Regions from separate parts of the Micromonospora sp. NBC_01405 genome, predicted to be linked through region 2. Evidence: riboswitches for the same ligand, from Rfam matches in the RefSeq annotation. Region 2 holds a riboswitch; each other region holds the start of a gene.

Region 1 (5,331 bases), 2.7 Mb from region 2:
GCGCCGGCCGGCACCCCGGCTGCCCGGGATCAGCCGGCAGCAGCGGGCCGCGGCGGCGCTGGTCGGGTCGGTGGCCCTGATCATCGCGGCGAGCCCGGCGGCGGCCAGCGCGGCGACGGTGCTGGCCGGCCCGTACCCGACGGTGGCGCAGCCGGCCGTCGCCGCGGCGGCCCCGATGGCCCGGCCGGTCAGCGCGACGCTTCCGGTCGGCGCGCGGACGGCGCCGCCGGTCGTGGTCACCACGGCGGCCCAGCTCCCCGAGCCGGTGGAGCCGACGGTGTATCGGGTGGCGAAGGGCGACTACCTGGGCGAGATCTCCGAGCGCTACCTCGACGACTTCGACCGGTACCGGGACGTGGCGAAGCTGAACCGGCTGCACGACCCCGACCGGATCCGCCCGGGACAGCTCATCAGGCTGCCCGACGGTGCGGGCGACGCCGGGGCCCGTACGCACGCCACCGGCCGGCTGGTGGTCCGGCCCACGGCCCCCGCCCCCGGCGGCGCGGTCACTCCCCCGCCTGCGACCCCGGCCACCCCGCCGGCCGCCGAAGCTCCCGCGACCCCGGCGGCGACCCCGGCGGCGACGCCGCCGCCGGCCACCCGCCCGGCACCCGCGCCGTCGGCCACCCAGCCGTCGGCCGAGTCGACCCGCGGCAGCCAGCAGGTGGCCCAGCCGCCCTCCGGGCCGCAGCCGGCGATGGCCGCCGGGGCGTCCCGGGCGAGCGAGGAGGACCAGGTGAACCGTCCGCTCGCGGTCTCGGCGGTGCTCGCCGTGGCCAGCATCGTCGGGGCGCAGATCGGCGCGGTCCTCGGGCTGCGCCGCCGGCCGGGCATCGCCCGGGCCGCCGCCGGCGCGCGGGCCCTGGTCTCCGGCCGGCACCGCCGAAACTGACGCCGGCCGCCCCCACCTCGCCCCCGCCCCGCCTCCCCTGCGCGCACTTTCACGGAATGTGTGGCCATGGCGCGCGCCGATGCCACACATTCGGGGAAAGTGCGCGCAGAGCGGGCAGGACGGGCCCGGCGGGGCGACGGGAGCGGGGCGACGGGCGGCGCGGGAGCGGAAAGCTCAGGGCAGCCGGGCCTGCAACATCCCGTCGACCACCCGGGTCGGCAGGATCTGCTGGTCGTTCCCGGACGGCCCGTGCATGACCTCGCCGCCGTTGAGCCGGAACGCGCTGCCGTGCCACGGGCAGACCACGCAGGCGTGCCCGTCGATCTCGGCGACCTCGCCCTCGCCGAGCGGACCGCCCTGGTGCGGGCAGTGTTCCAGCATCACGGTGACCTCGTCGCCGTGCCGGTAGAGGATGACCGAGACGTCGTCCACCTCGCGGGTGACCAGCTTCCGCTGCGGCAGCGTGGCCATGTCCACGAGCGCGTGCCAGCCGTCGCTGATCCGGTTCAGCTCGGACACGCTCTGGTTGACCTGGGCCCCCTGCTTGTACGCCAGGTGCCCCCCGAGGTAGGCCCCCGCGCTCGCCGCGGTCAGCCCGAGGTACGCCAGCGCCCGCCCGGTCCCGTGCCGCCCACTCAGCCGGGCGGCCAGCGAGCCCGTGTACAGGGCCAGGCCGACGGTGTTGGAGGCGGCGTGCACCAGGCCGACCCGCCGCTGGTCCCGGGTGAGGGCCGCCCAGTCGTTCAGCCCGGCGACCGCCGCCGGGAGGGCGCCGACCGTGCCCAGCCCGACCAGCGTGGTGGCCGCCCGACGCTGACCGGGCATGAGGTCCAGCACGGCGGCGCTGATCCAGGCGCCCACCGGCACCTGCACCAGCGCCGGGTGCAGCGGATGCCCGAGGAAGACGCCGTGCAGCAGGTCGCGCACCCGCTGCGGGCGGATGGTGGCCTGGACGGCGCGCTGCAACCGGTCCCCGACCCGGTCCAGCGCCGAGTTCTGTTCGATTCTCGTCAAGAGTGCCCGCATCCCGTCCGGCTTCCCGGCAGGAGCGGTCGCAAACCGGTCGGCGGTGACGAGCTTGTCGCCGTACGTGTCAACCGGCCGTCCGGGGACGCGGCCGACACCGCCGCCGGACCCGCACGTCACCGGCCCGGGTGCCGGCGGCGGGGTCCCCGCGCTGCCACCGGCCAGCAGCGCGGGGCCCGGCGACTATTGCCAGGGGCCGCTGCGGCAGATGAACCTATCGGTGTCGCTGTACTGGGTCACGCTGCCGTCGAAGTAGCTGTAGCTGACCCGCACCTGCAGGCCGATGTTGGAGAAGGGGCAGCTGGCGAAGAGGGTCGGTCCGGCGCTCGTAAAGGTCCCGACGCTGCCGGAGTACCAGGTGACCGTCCAGGTCGTCGTGCCGGTGCTGGTGGCGTCGCAGTAGAACTGCGACCCGCCGGACTCACAGAAGGGCGCGGGGGCGCTGGCCAGGGCCGGGGTGGCTACGGCGGCGGTCAGGCCGAGGGTGGTGAGGACGGAGGCGAGCAGGACCCTGACGGTGGCACGCATGAAGATCCTCCCGAGCGTAGCGGGTTGGGTACCGAGGGTGAACACCACGCTATCTCAGCAATCGAGGTTCATGAATCGGCCGTTCGCCGGTGGGTTACCGCCCAACGGTCGTGGTGCACCGCCTCGGCGAGAGGACGCTTCCGCCGCCATCCGTGCCGTTCCAGGTCTGGCACGGTCGCCAGGTGGCTGACCGGCCCGAGGCAGAGCCACGCCACCGGCCGGATGCCGTCCGGAATGCCGAGCAGCCCGGCCAGGAACGGCTCCCGGTAGAAGGAGACCCAGCCGACGCCGATCCCCTCGGCGGTGGCGGCGAGCCACAGGTTCTGGATGGCCAGGCAGACCGAGTAGAGGCCGGCGTCGGCGATGGCGTGCCGCCCGAGGACGGCCGGGCCGCCCCGCGCCGGGTCGTAGGTGACCACGATCGACAGGGTCGACTCCAGCACTCCGTCGATCTTGATCCGGGCGAACCGCTCGGCCGCCTCGCCGTCGAGGGTGGCGGCGAACGTATCCCGTTCGACCTGGACGTGCTCGTGGAACCGGCGGCGGGTTTCGGCGTCCCGGACCAGGACGAAGTCCCACGGTTGCGAGTATCCGACGCTGGGCGCGGCGTGCGCCGCGTCGAGGATCCGGTGCAGGGTGTCCGCCGGCACCGGCTCTCCGGTGAACTCGGCCCGGACGTCCCGGCGGCGGTGGATGGTGTCGTAGATGTCCACAGGCAGGCTCCCGCTGCGCTCGGCCCACCGCTGCGGTGGGCACCCGACGCGAGGCCGGTCTTCGGACTCCCGGATCGACGCCCGACCGTCCGCCTTCCCAGCCGTGCGGCCAGTGGCTGCGCGTGACGCGCGTGGACGGCGGCTCCCCGGTCACCGCGGCGGGCCCGTGCCGGATTCCCACCGGCTTCCCGATTCTCCCCGCAGACGCGGGGCACCTCACATGATCGTGCCGCCGCCGATGCTAGCGCCGCGCGCGTGCGCCGTCGGGACGGACGGGCCGCTACGGTCGATGTCGGGGTGTCCACCACCACCCCGAGGGCCGGCCCGCCGGCCACCTCGGCATGCACCGCCAGCCCGGCGGCCCGCAGCCGAGGGTCAAGCCGTCCGACCAGGAGGGACGCCAATGGGGGTACGGGTCGAACGCGCCGGGGCCGTGACCACGGTGATCCTGGACCGGCCGGCTGCCCGCAACGCCGTCGACGGGTCGACCGCCCGGGCCCTGGCCGACGCGTTCCGCGCCTTCGATGCCGACCCGGAGGCGGCGGTGGCCGTGCTCTGGGGAGCGGGCGGGACGTTCTGCGCCGGGGCGGACCTGAAGGCGATCGGCACCCCCGGCGGCAACCGGGTCGAGCCCGACGGCGACGGCCCGATGGGCCCGACGCGGATGCGACTGTCCAAGCCGGTGATCGCGGCGATCTCCGGGTACGCCGTGGCCGGCGGGCTGGAACTGGCCCTCTGGTGCGACCTGCGGGTGGCCGAGTCCGACGCGGTGCTCGGGGTCTTCTGCCGGCGCTGGGGGGTGCCGCTGGTCGACGGGGGGACCTTCCGGCTGCCCAGGCTGATCGGCGAGAGCCGGGCGATGGACCTGATCCTCACCGGCCGACCGGTGCCGGCCGAGGAGGCGTACGCGATGGGTCTGGTGAACCGGCTGGTCGCGCCGGGTGAGGCCCGGGTGGAGGCCGAGCGGCTGGCCGCCGGGATCGCCCGCCACCCGCAGACCTGCCTGCGCAATGACCGGGCGGCGGTGCTGGCCGGCGCCAACCTGACCGAGCCGGAGGCCTTCGCGGTCGAGCTGGCCCACGGCGCGGAGTCGCTGGCGGCCGACGCGGCGGCGGGTGCGGCCCGCTTCGCCGCGGGCGCCGGCCGGCACGGCGCACCCGCGTCTCCCTGACCGGCCACACCGCACCCGCCCCCTGACCGTCAGCACCGCACCGGCACGACCTCGTGCTCGTCGGACGATCAGGGAGCCACCGGCGCTACCTCAGGTTGCGCAGGGCGTCCTCGATGGCGCGGTGGAACGTCGGATACGCGTAGATCATGTTCCGGAGCTGGGGCAGCGGGACCGCCGCGTGCACCGCCACCACCAGGCCCGACAGCACCTCGCCGCCGGCCGGGCCGACCGAGGTCGCGCCGACCAGGACGCCCCGGTCGGCGTCGGCGACCAGCTTGATCAGTCCGTCGGCCTGGTGGATCCAGCCCCGGGTGGACGAGCCGAGCCGGCTAACGCCGACCTGCACGTTGATGCCGCGCTCGCGGGCCTGCCGCTCGGTCAGCCCGACCGCGCCCACCTCGGGGTCGGTGAAGGTGACCCGGGGCAGCGCCCGGTAGTCGGCGTGCGGCACGCCGCCGGCGATCCCGGCCCCCGCCGTGCTCGCCGCGCCGCCGACCACGCTGGCGGTGCCGCTGGCGTCCGGGCCGGACCGCGCCCGCCGGACGTGGTCGAGCACGTCGGCGACCACGATGGCCGCCTGGTACATGGCGATGTGGGTGAACGCGCCCTCGCCGGTCAGGTCACCGACCGCCCAGAGGCCCTCGGCGGCGCGCATCCGGTCGTCGACGGCGAGGTATCGCTGGGACGGGTCCACCCCGACGCCGTCCAGCCCCAACTCGTCGAGGTGCGCCCGCCGGCCGGTCACCACCAGCAGCTTCTCGGCGGTGAACTCGACGCCGCCGGCCGCTCCCAGGGTGAACGCCCGCCCGTCGTGGTCGACCCGCTCGGCCTTCACCCCGGTGGAGATCCGCACCCCGTCCGCGCGCAGCGCGGCGGCGGCCACCTCGGACGCCTCGGGCTCCTCGACGGCGAGCACCCGGTCCGCCGCCTCGACCACCGTCACCGCCACCCCGAACCGGGCGAAGACCTGGGCCAGCTCCAGCCCGATCGCGCCGCCGCCG
Region 2 (5,331 bases):
CCGGCCAGGGCGTCGGGCGCCGAGCCCTCGACGAGACGCAGGCCGGGAACGCCGAGCGTGGCGGCGTTGCGACGCACGAGCGCGGCGCGGTCGGCGCGGGACTCGATCGCGATCGTCCGCGCCGTCGGCCACGCACGCATCCACTCCACGCCGATCGAGCCGCTGCCGGCGCCGACGTCCCACAGCAGTTGACCGGGAGCGGGCGCGAGCCGGGCCAGGGCGCTGGCACGCAGGTCGCGCTTGGTGATCTGCCCGGCGTGCTCGAACGCGTCGTCGGGGAGCACCCCGCCCGCGGCCCAGCCCGGTCCGGTGCCCCGGATTTCGGCGGCCAGGACGTTCAGCCGGGGCACGTCCACGACGTTCCACGAAGCCGCGGTCGACTCGGCACGCGACTCACCTGCGGCGCCGAGGTCGCCGAGCACGGCCAGCCTGGACTCTCCCCAGCCGAGTCCGGTGAGCAGCGCAGCGACGGCGGCAGGCGTCGTTTCGTCGCTGGAGAGCACGAGCAGCCGCCGCCCGGGGGCGAGCGCGGGGACGACGAGGCGCACGTCGCGGCCGACCAGGCTCACCGTGGTGACGGACTCCGCCGGCCACCCGAGACGTGCTCGAGCGAGCGCCACGGAGGAGACCGCAGGCACGATCGTCACCCGTTGCGGGCCCAGGATGTCCAGCAGCGTCGTGCCGACGCCCGACACGAGCGGGTCGCCCGACGCCAGCACGACGACGGGCCTGCGCGCGGCGCCCAGCAGGCCCGGCAGATTCTCACGCAGCGGCGACGGCCACGCGACGCGCTTCTGGCCGTCGACCGGCGGCACCGCATCGAGATGCCGGGCTCCGCCGAGCAGCGTCGCAGCCCCGTGCACCAGCGTCCGAGACGGCTCCGGAAGGCCCGCCCAGCCGTCGGCCCCGAGCCCGACAACGGTCACGTGCGCCTCCATGGTTGCACCCTAGCCCGGTCCGCCCGGCCGCCGGACCGCTGCCTGGGCCGTCAGGACGGCGTCTAGGGTGATGCGAAGGTTCGAGGTGCCCCACGGCCGATGGCCACGGGGAGAATCTGGGAAGCCGGTGAGAATCCGGCACAGGGCCCGCTGCGGTAACTCAGGCACAGACCTGGGAAGTCCGAAGACCGGCCTCGATCCGAGCCGCGACGCGTCCGCGTCGTGGACGGTCATGGCAGATCGAGCGGGAGCCCTATATGCCAGCGCAGTACCCCTTTTGTGCCGTCGTCGGCTCCGACGACATGACTCTCGCCCTCACCCTGGTCGCGATCGATCCGCTCATCGGCGGCGTCCTGGTCCGCGGGGAGAAGGGCACCGCCAAGACCACCACCGTGCGCGGCCTCGCCGAGGTGCTGCCGCTGGTGCGGACGTATGCGGGCGACCGGTTCTCGGTCGACCCGGACGATTCCCTGGCGGTCTGCCCCGACGGGCCCATCGACGCGTCCACGCCCGTCGTCGAGCGGCCGGTGCGGCTCGTCGAGCTGCCCGTCGGTGCGAGCGACGACCGGGTGACGGGCTCCCTCAAGCTCGACGCGGCGCTGCGCGACGGCGTAGTGGCGTTCGAGCCGGGCCTGCTCGCCCGAGCCCACCGCGGCCTGCTCTACGTCGACGAGGTCAACCTGCTGCACGACCACCTCGTCGATCTGCTGCTCGACGCAGCGGCTACCGGCCGGGTCAGCGTGGAGCGCGACGGCTTCTCAGTCGAGCACGCCTCCCGGTTCGTGCTGATCGGCACGATGAACCCCGAGGAGGGCGAGCTGCGTCCGCAGCTGCTCGACCGGTTCGGCCTGACCGTCGAGGTCGCCGCACCGCGCGACCCCTCCCTGCGGGTGGAGGTCGTGCGTCGCCGGCTGGCGTTCGACGCCGACCCGGAGGGCTTCACCACACGCTGGGCCGACGAGCAGGACGCCCTGCGCGCGCGGCTGGTGGCAGCCCGGCGGCTCGTGCTGGGCGTCGTGCTCGACGACCGGACGCTGACGACCATCGCCGAGGTGTGCGCCGCGTTCGACGTCGACGGCCTGCGCGCGGACCTCGTCACCGCCCGCACCGCCTCGGCGCACGCCGCCTGGCAGGGACGCGCGCACGTGACCCGCGAGGACGTCCGCGTCGCCGCCCGTCTCGCGTTGCCGCACCGCCGGCGCCGCAACCCGTTCGACGAGCCCGGCCTGGACGAGGACCGGCTCGACGACCTGCTGGGCAACGACGACCCTGACCCCGGACCGGACGGGCCCGACGACGGCCCCGGTGGTCCCGGCGGCGGGCCGCCGGACGACGCCCCGCAGGACGGCCGGTCCCGGGACGTCCACGACTCCCACGCCGCAGGATCGCCCGCGCCGGACAACGCGCCGCAGCCTGCCGTTGCCGGATCGGTCGCGTCCGCCGGCGAGCCGGCACGCGCCCGCCTGCTCGTCGTACGGGGCACCGGCGAAGGCCAGGCCGGCCGCCGGTCCCGGGCACGCACACCTCAGGGCCGGGTCGTCGGGCAGCAGCGCGGATCGTCCGTCGCCAGGCGCCTGCACCTGCCGGGCACCATCACCGAGGCGGCACCGCACCAGCGTTCCCGTGGCGGCTTGGTCGATAGCCGCGGTCTCGTCTTCGCCCCGGGCGACCTGCGCCGCGCAGAAACCGTCGGGCGGGAGTCGAACCTCGTCCTGCTGTGCGTCGACGCGTCCGGCTCGATGGCCGCGCGACGTCGCATGGAGCAGGTCAAGACCGCCGTGCTCTCGCTGCTGCTGGACGCCTACCGCCGCCGGGACAAGGTCGCGCTGGTGACGTTCCGCCAGCGCACCGCCGACGTCGCCCTGCCGCCGACCGGGTCCATCGATGTCGCCTCCCGACGCCTGGCCGACCTGCCGGCCGGCGGGCGTACGCCGCTCGCCGAGGGCCTGGAGCGCTCTGCGGAGGTGCTGCGCCGCGAGGCGCTGCGCGACCCGTCCCGCCGGCCGCTGCTGGTCGTGGTGACCGACGGCCGTGCGACCTTCGGGCCGGACGCGCTCGGTCGTGCCCACCGCGCGGCGACGCACCTGGCCGCCACCGGCGTGCAGAGCGTCGTGGTCGACTGCGAGACCGGACGCTTCCGGCTCGGCCTTGCCGCGCAGCTGGCCGCAACCCTGCAGGCCGAGCACGTGCCGCTCGGTGAGGTGACCGCCGAGGGGCTCACCGGCGTCGTCCACACGGCGACCGCGCCGCGCGAGGGGGTGGCCTGATGCCGCAGGGCAAGCCGCTGGTCGTCCCGGACGACGGCATCACCACCCGTGCACGGCGCAACCGCCCGCTGCTGATGGTCCACACCGGCAACGGCAAGGGCAAGTCGACCGCTGCCTTCGGCCTGGCGATACGCGCCTGGAACCAAGGTTGGGACATCGGGGTCTTCCAGTTCGTCAAGTCGGCCAAGTGGCGCATCGGTGAGCAGACGGTGCTCGAACGGCTCGCCCGCCTGCACGAGGAGACCGGCGAGGGCGGGCCCGTCGAGTGGCACAAGATGGGCTCGGGGTGGTCCTGGAGCCGCAAGGGCGGCACCGACGCAGACCATGCCGCTGACGCCGCCGAGGGCTGGGCGGAGGTGAAGCGGCGCATCCAGGCCGAGCGGCACCAGCTGTACGTCCTGGACGAGTTCACCTACCCGATGCAGTGGGGCTGGGTCGACGTCGACGACGTTGTGGAGACACTCGCCAACCGTCCTGGCCGCCAGCACGTCGTCGTCACCGGACGCCGCGCCGACCCCCGCCTCGTCGCGGCAGCCGACCTGGTGACCGAGATGCTGCACGTCAAGCACCCGATGGACGTCGGCCAGAAGGGTCAGCGAGGCATCGAGTGGTGAGGCTGCCACGTGTGCTGCTCGCGGCACCGGCCTCCGGCCACGGCAAGACCACGGTCGCGACCGGGCTCATGGCCGCGTTGGCCGCCCGCGGGCATGCCGTCTCGGGGCACAAGGTCGGGCCCGACTACATCGACCCCGGCTACCACGCGCTGGCCACCGGGCGTCCGGGCCGCAACCTCGACCCGCACCTGACCGACCCCTCGCTCGTGGTCCCGCTGCTGCTTCACGGCGCCCAGGACGCGGACGTCGCGGTCGTCGAGGGGGTCATGGGTCTGTTCGACGGCCGCATCGGCGGCGACGGGTTCGCCTCCACCGCCCACGTCGCGACGCTCACCCGGACACCGGTCGTCCTGGTCGTGGACGTCTCGCACGCCTCGCGCAGCGTGGGGGCGGTCGTGCACGGGATGGCGACGTTCCAGCCCGGCATCACGATCGCGGGTGTCGTGCTCAACAAAGCCGGCTCCCCCCGCCACGCTGCCGAGGCGGCACGCGCGGTGGAGTCCGTCGGCGTCCCCGTGCTGGGGATCCTGCAGCGCGACGATGGTGTCAGCGCGCCTTCGCGCCATCTCGGGCTCGTCCCCGCGGCCGAGCGCGACGAAGCCGCCGCCTCGCTGGACAGGCTGGCCGAGCAGGTCGCCCGCCACGTCGACCTCGACGCCGTGCTGGAGGTGGCGCACACCGCGCCCGACCTCGACTCCGAGCCGTGGGACCCGGCCGCGCACGTCCGACACTCCGGCACCGGGTCCCCGATCATCGCGGTCGCGGCCGGGCGTGCGTTCACCTTCCGGTACGCCGAGACGACCGAGCTGCTGCAGGCAGCGGGGTGCACCGTCGTGCCGTTCGACCCGGCCCGGGACGAGCGGCTGCCCGCCGGGACGCGCGGCCTGTATCTCGGCGGAGGTTTCCCCGAGATGCACGCGGCCGCGCTGAGCACCAACACGGCCCTGCGCGACGAGCTGCGTCAGGCTGTCCTCGACGGCGTCCCGACGGTGGCCGAGTGCGCCGGACTGCTGTACCTGTGCCGCTCCGTCGACGGGCACCCCATGGTCGGGGCGCTCGACGCCGACGCGGTCATGACGCCCCGGCTCACCCTCGCGTACCGCCGGGCCGAACTCGGCTCGGACCAGCTCCTCGGCGCACGCGGGACCGGTGCCACGGCGCACGAATTCCACCGCACCACGGTCACTCCCGTGCACGGCGAGCGTCCCGCGTGGACGTTGGAGGGCGGCGACGTCGGGTTCGCGGGCCTGACGCTCAGCGCGTCCTATCTGCACGTGCACTGGGCCGGGCACCCGCGCCTGGCCCAGTCGTTCGCGGACGCGGTGCACCGGGCGGACGCAATCGCGGCACCTGGTGTGCCACGAACGCACGCCGTCGCCGTGCCGCCGGGTCCCGAACCGCCCGTGGCCCCGCTGCGCCACCACGGCGACCTGGAGCTGTCCGCCGGCCTGCTGGACCTGGCGGTCGACGTCAGCCGGCTGCCCCGCCCGGAGTGGCTCGAGCGGGCGTTGC
Region 3 (5,331 bases), 3.1 Mb from region 2:
CGTCATCTTCCACTCGCCCTCGGTGGGGAGGGCCACCTCGACCTGCCAGGTGGTCGACAACGCGCCGATGACGTCCGGCTCGCCCCGGAAGGTGTTGTAGACCGGTGCGGCCGTCCCGTCGTCCTGGAGGTACTGGTTGTCCGACCTGCGGAACGAGTACGTCATCGCGCTGACGCCCTTGTCGTCGCTGGCGGTGCCGGTCGCGACGAAGCTCTGGGCGGCGACCAGGCCGGCGGGCGGCGAGGTGATCTTCGTGGTCGGCGGCAGGTCGTCGAAGCTGAAGGTCTCGATCTTCTTGACGGCCTTCGAGGCATCGCTCTGGCCGTTGTTACCGAACGTCTTCGCCTGGACCTGGTATTCGCCGACGGGGAGCGACACGGTGAGGGACCACGAGGTCGAGGCGGTGTTCACCGCTGCGACCGTCGCGTTGATGCTGTTGGCGGCGCCCCACGTCGTGAGGTCGTCCTGCAGGTACTTCTTGGAACCCCGGTTCTGGATCTCGATACCGACCTTGGTGACGCCGGCCGGAGAGGTCGCCTGCCCGCCGAGCGCGAACGGCGCGTTGGCCTGCTTGACCGCCCCCTCGATGGGCGTGACGATCGTCGTGTCGACCGGCGAGGGCGCCGGTGCCTGGGTGAGGTCGAAGAACCCGACCCGCCCCACCGGCAGGCCGCCCTTGGTGTTGCCGTCGCCACCGACGAAGAGGCCGCGCGGGGTGGCCAGCATCGCCTTCTCCCCTTCGTACGAGCTGGAACCCGGGTTCCACTCGATCGCCGTGCCCGTGGCCGGGTCGAGCGCGCCGAGGTGGTCACGGCGGACCACCTGGTCGCCGAGACCGTAGCCGCTCAGGCCCTGGCCCGTGCCGTACCCGACGTTGTCCAGGCCGGGCCACGGGACGTTGGAGGTCGGCGATTCCTGCCAACTGAAGTGGCCGCCGACGTACACGGCCGTCTCGGTGATGGCGACCGAGTAGATGCTGTCGAAGTGACGCGACACCCAGGTCGGCTCGACGTGGTCGGCGCCGGTCACCGGGAACGCGATCGCCGTGTCGTTGATCGGCGGGCGGTCGCCTCCCGAACCGCTGGTGACGACGAAGTAGGAGTCGTCCGGCGCGACGTCACCGGCGAAGACCCGCTGGATGCCGCCGACGAAGGAGAGGTTGTCCTCCCACAGGCGGGTGCGCCACGGCAGGAGGGCCTTGGTGGCGGTGTCGACGAGACCGACGCCGTAGCGGTCCTGGCCGGCGATCTGACGACCGGTGTGGATGACCAGCAGTTTGCTGCCGTTGTGCGTCAGCTTGAGCTGCTGCACGGTGAGCATGCCGCCGACGCCGATGCCGCCGGACAGGGGCAGGTTGAATCCGCTGTCGACCGCCCCCGTCGTCGGGTTGAGCGCGACCAGCCCGGTGCGGTTCACGCTGTTCACCTTCGTGAACTGGCCGCCCACGTACACCGCGGTGCTGCTCACGGCCAGAGCGGTCGCGCGCCCGTTCCCCTGCGCGGTGAACGCCGCGATCGGAGCGCCGGTGACCGGGTCGAGCCGTACGATCTTGCGCTTCGTCAGGCCACCGACCGTGTTGAACGAGCCGGCGACATAGAGCGACGAGCCGTCCGGCGAGGCCTCGACGGCCTCGACGGATCCGTCGAACGTCGGCTGGAAGCCGGTGTCGATCAGGCCTGTGTCGATGTTGTAAGAAGCCAGCGACGGCTGCGCCACCGGCGTCCCGCCGACGTTGGCGATCGCGGTGAAGGAGCCGGCGATGAAGACCCGGTTGCCGATCACCTCGATGTCGGTGATCTCGCCGTCGGTGATCCTCGGTACGTCATTGCGCGGCGTGCTGGGAACCAGCCCGGTGTGTCCCGGCACCGACAGTGCCGCAGCCGTGCGGACGGCCGTGCGGGTCGCATCGCCGCCGATCGTTCTTGTAGCGGCGCGAGCGCTGGTGCTCGCGACCTCGTCGGCGGCACTGTCCTGCACAGTGCCCGCAGCCGCCGGTTGGCCTGTCAACAACACAGCCCCGGCGACCAGACCCGCGATGGCGCGGCTCCGAACGTGCATCGAGACAACCCCCTGTAAAACGCCTGAATCGCGTCGCCGGGTCGATTCCCGGCAACGTCCATCCCTGGCGTGCCGGAAGTCACCGTAGGAGGTCGCCATCCCTTGTGTACGGACGCCCGTCGGAAACCCGACCGGTCGACATCTGTTCCGGTCCTACCGGCCGGGTCCGCCGTCCTTGGATCCAGACCCGCCCCACCAATCGGCTCGGTCGCTCTGTGAAGGAATCGACGAGGCTTCACCGCCGTGGCAGCCGACACGCCCGGACTCGACATGTGGGGTGTGACAACGCCGTAGTCCCTATATATGGTGTCGACCGTAGCTGGTTCGGCCGCTCATCCGGGGCGGTCGAGGCAAGAGGGAACCCGGTGGAAATCCGGGACTGCCCCGCAGCGGTGAGTGGGAACGACCGCCGTCATCAGCACTGGGCCGCCAGCGGCCTGGGAAGCGACGGCCAGTAGAAGACCGGCGAGCCCGGTCACGCCCGCGAGTCCGAAGACCTGCCAGCGCGCCGCGCACCCATACCGGGGTGGGCGGCGGTCCGAGGCCGCGTGGGACGGCCGACGCCACCTGACCCGCGCCCCGCCGGCGTGACGTCCGCCGGTGTCTGTCTCCACGCGCCCGAAGGCCATCAGGTCTCGAGCCCGCGAGGAGTGAGTGGTGGCAGTCACCGAGGTTGTCCCGGCCGATGGCATGGTGGCCGACGAGGCAGCCCTACCGGGCCCGCGGCGGACGCAGATGCGCGTCCGTAAGCGCGACGGCGGCACCGAACCGGTCGATGTCAACAGGATCGTCGGAGCGGTCGAGCGGTGGACGGTCGGCCTCGCCGACGTCGACCCGTTGCGGGTGGCGACGCGGACGATCAGCGGCCTGTACGACGGCGCGACGACCGCCGAGCTGGACCGGCTGTCCATCCAGACCGCGGCCGAGATGATCGGTGAGGAGCCGCAGTACTCGCGGCTGGCCGCCCGCCTGCTGGGTGGCTACATCGACAAGGAGGTCCGCAGGCAGGGCATCGGGTCGTTCAGCGAGGCGATCCGACGGGGCCACGTCGAGGGCCTCATCGGCGACGGCACCGCCGCGTTCGTCGCCGCCAACGCCACCCAGCTCGATGACGCCGTCGACCCCCACGGTGACCTGCGGTTCGAGTACTTCGGGCTGCGCACGGTCCACGACCGGTACCTGCTGCGCCACCCGACGAGCCGGCTGGTGGTGGAGACCCCGCAGTACTGGTTGCTGCGGGTGGCCTGCGGCCTGTCCCACGCCCCGGACGAGGTGATCGAGTTCTACCGGTTGATGTCGAGCCTGGCGTACCTGCCGAGTTCGCCGACGTTGTTCAACTCCGGCACCCGGCACACCCAGATGTCCTCCTGCTACCTGGTCGACTCCCCGCGCGACGAACTGGACTCGATCTACCAGCGGTACGCGCAGGTGGCGAACCTGTCGAAGTTCGCCGGCGGCATCGGCATCGCGTTCTCCCGGGTCCGGTCGCGGGGCGCGCTGATCCGGGGCACCAACGGGCAGTCCAACGGGATCGTGCCGTGGCTGCGGACGCTGGACGCCTCGGTGGCGGCGGTCAACCAGGGCGGCCGGCGTAAGGGCGCGGCCTGCGTCTACCTGGAGCCGTGGCATCCGGACATCGAGGAGTTCCTGCAACTGCGGGACAACACCGGTGAGGACGCCCGGCGCACCCACAACCTGAACCTGGCCAACTGGGTCCCGGACGAGTTCATGCGCCGGGTGGAGGCCGACGGGATGTGGTCGCTGTTCGACCCGGACGTGGTGCCGGAGCTGCCGGACCTGTGGGGGGACGAGTTCGACGCGGCGTACCGGGCGGCCGAGGCGCAGGGCCGGTACGTGCGGCAGGTGCCGGCGCGGGAGCTGTACGGGCGGATGATGCGGACCCTCGCGCAGACCGGCAACGGGTGGATGACGTTCAAGGACGCCGCGAACCGGTTGTGCAACCAGACCGCCGAGCCCGGCAACGTGGTGCACCTGTCCAACCTGTGTACCGAGATCGTCGAGGTGTCCAGCGACGCCGAGACCGCCGTGTGCAACCTCGGCTCGGTCAACCTCGCCGCCCACCTCGCCGACGGCGGCATCGACTGGGAACGGCTGCGCGCCACCGTCCGCACCGCCGTGACGTTCCTCGACCGGGTCATCGACATCAACTACTACCCGACCCCGCAGGCCGCGGCGAGCAACCCCCGCTGGCGACCGGTCGGCCTCGGCCTGATGGGCCTGCAGGACGTGTTCTTCGCCCTGCGGCTGCCGTTCGACTCCCCGGAAGCCCGGGAGCTGTCCACCCGGATCAGCGAGGAGCTGTACCTGACCGCCCTGGAGACCTCCGCCGACCTGGCGGAACGCCTCGGAGCCCACCCGGCCTTCGCCGAGACCCGGGCGGCACGCGGCCAGCTCCAGCCGGACCTGTGGGGCGTCACGGGCAGCCAGGCGCAGCGCTGGGGGGCGCTGCGGGAGCGCGTCGCCGCGCACGGCCTGCGCAACTCGCTGCTGGTGGCGATCGCCCCGACCGCCACCATCGCCTCCATCGCCGGCTGCTACGAGTGCATCGAGCCGCAGGTGTCCAACCTGTTCAAGCGCGAGACCCTGTCCGGGGAGTTCCTCCAGGTCAACACCGCTCTCGTACGCGAACTGAAGGCCCGCGGCCTGTGGACCGACCAGGTCCGCTCGGCGATCAAGCGCGCCGAGGGATCGGTGCAGGGCATCACGGAACTGCCGGCGGAGGTCCGGCAGCTGTTCCGTACGGCCTGGGAGTTGCCGCAGCGGGCGCTGATCGACCTGGCCGCCGCCCGCGCCCCGTTCATCGACCAGTCACAGTCGCTGAACCTGTTCCTCGCCGCTCCGACGATCGGCAAGCTCTCCTCGATGTACCTGTACGCCTGGAAGGCGGGGCTGAAGAGCACCTACTACCTGCGGTCCCGCCCCGCCACCCGGATCCAGCAGGCCACGGTCGCACCCGTCGGCCCGGTCAGCGCCGTAGGCCCGGTTGGTGTCGTCGGTCCGGTTGGTGTCGTCGCGCCGGCGGTGACCGTCGACGAGGCGGTGGCCTGCTCCCTGGAGAACCCCGAGTCGTGCGAGGCCTGCCAGTGACCGCCCCGACCGACGCCACCGCCACCGACCCGAGGACCACACACATGCTGCTCGACCCGGGGATGGACCTCACCCTCCGTCCGATGCGCTACCCGCACTTCTTCGACCGGTTCCGCGACGCCATCCGCAACACCTGGACCGTGGAGGAGGTCGACCTGCACGCCG

The links. Region 2 has a riboswitch for cobalamin ahead of OG559_RS23005 (VWA domain-containing protein). Riboswitches for the same ligand answer to the same signal wherever they lie in the genome.
Region 1: linked by a shared signal. The riboswitch ahead of bluB (5,6-dimethylbenzimidazole synthase) and the one ahead of OG559_RS23005 (VWA domain-containing protein) in region 2 are both predicted to bind cobalamin.
Region 3: linked by a shared signal. The riboswitch ahead of OG559_RS08685 (ribonucleoside-diphosphate reductase subunit alpha) and the one ahead of OG559_RS23005 (VWA domain-containing protein) in region 2 are both predicted to bind cobalamin.

The regions. Positions count from the first base shown of each region.
Region 1 is NZ_CP109532.1:2,580,805-2,586,135, forward strand. It holds gene OG559_RS10600 (LysM peptidoglycan-binding domain-containing protein) at 1-892, shown strand, start outside; gene OG559_RS10605 (DUF2231 domain-containing protein) at 1,067-1,918, opposite strand; gene OG559_RS10610 (hypothetical protein) at 2,102-2,446, opposite strand; gene bluB (5,6-dimethylbenzimidazole synthase) at 2,515-3,159, opposite strand; cobalamin riboswitch at 3,194-3,393, opposite strand; gene OG559_RS10620 (crotonase/enoyl-CoA hydratase family protein) at 3,563-4,330, shown strand; gene OG559_RS10625 (dihydrolipoyl dehydrogenase family protein) at 4,416-5,331, opposite strand, start outside.
Region 2 is NZ_CP109532.1:5,287,140-5,292,470, reverse strand. It holds gene cbiE (precorrin-6y C5,15-methyltransferase (decarboxylating) subunit CbiE) at 1-938, opposite strand, end outside; cobalamin riboswitch at 1,005-1,150, shown strand; gene OG559_RS23005 (VWA domain-containing protein) at 1,196-3,205, shown strand; gene cobO (cob(I)yrinic acid a,c-diamide adenosyltransferase) at 3,205-3,819, shown strand; partial or broken gene OG559_RS22995 (cobyrinate a,c-diamide synthase) at 3,813-5,150, shown strand; gene cobC (Rv2231c family pyridoxal phosphate-dependent protein CobC) at 5,142-5,331, shown strand, end outside.
Region 3 is NZ_CP109532.1:2,199,555-2,204,885, reverse strand. It holds gene OG559_RS08690 (hypothetical protein) at 1-2,058, opposite strand, end outside; cobalamin riboswitch at 2,362-2,578, shown strand; gene OG559_RS08685 (ribonucleoside-diphosphate reductase subunit alpha) at 2,749-5,166, shown strand; gene OG559_RS08680 (ribonucleotide-diphosphate reductase subunit beta) at 5,211-5,331, shown strand, end outside.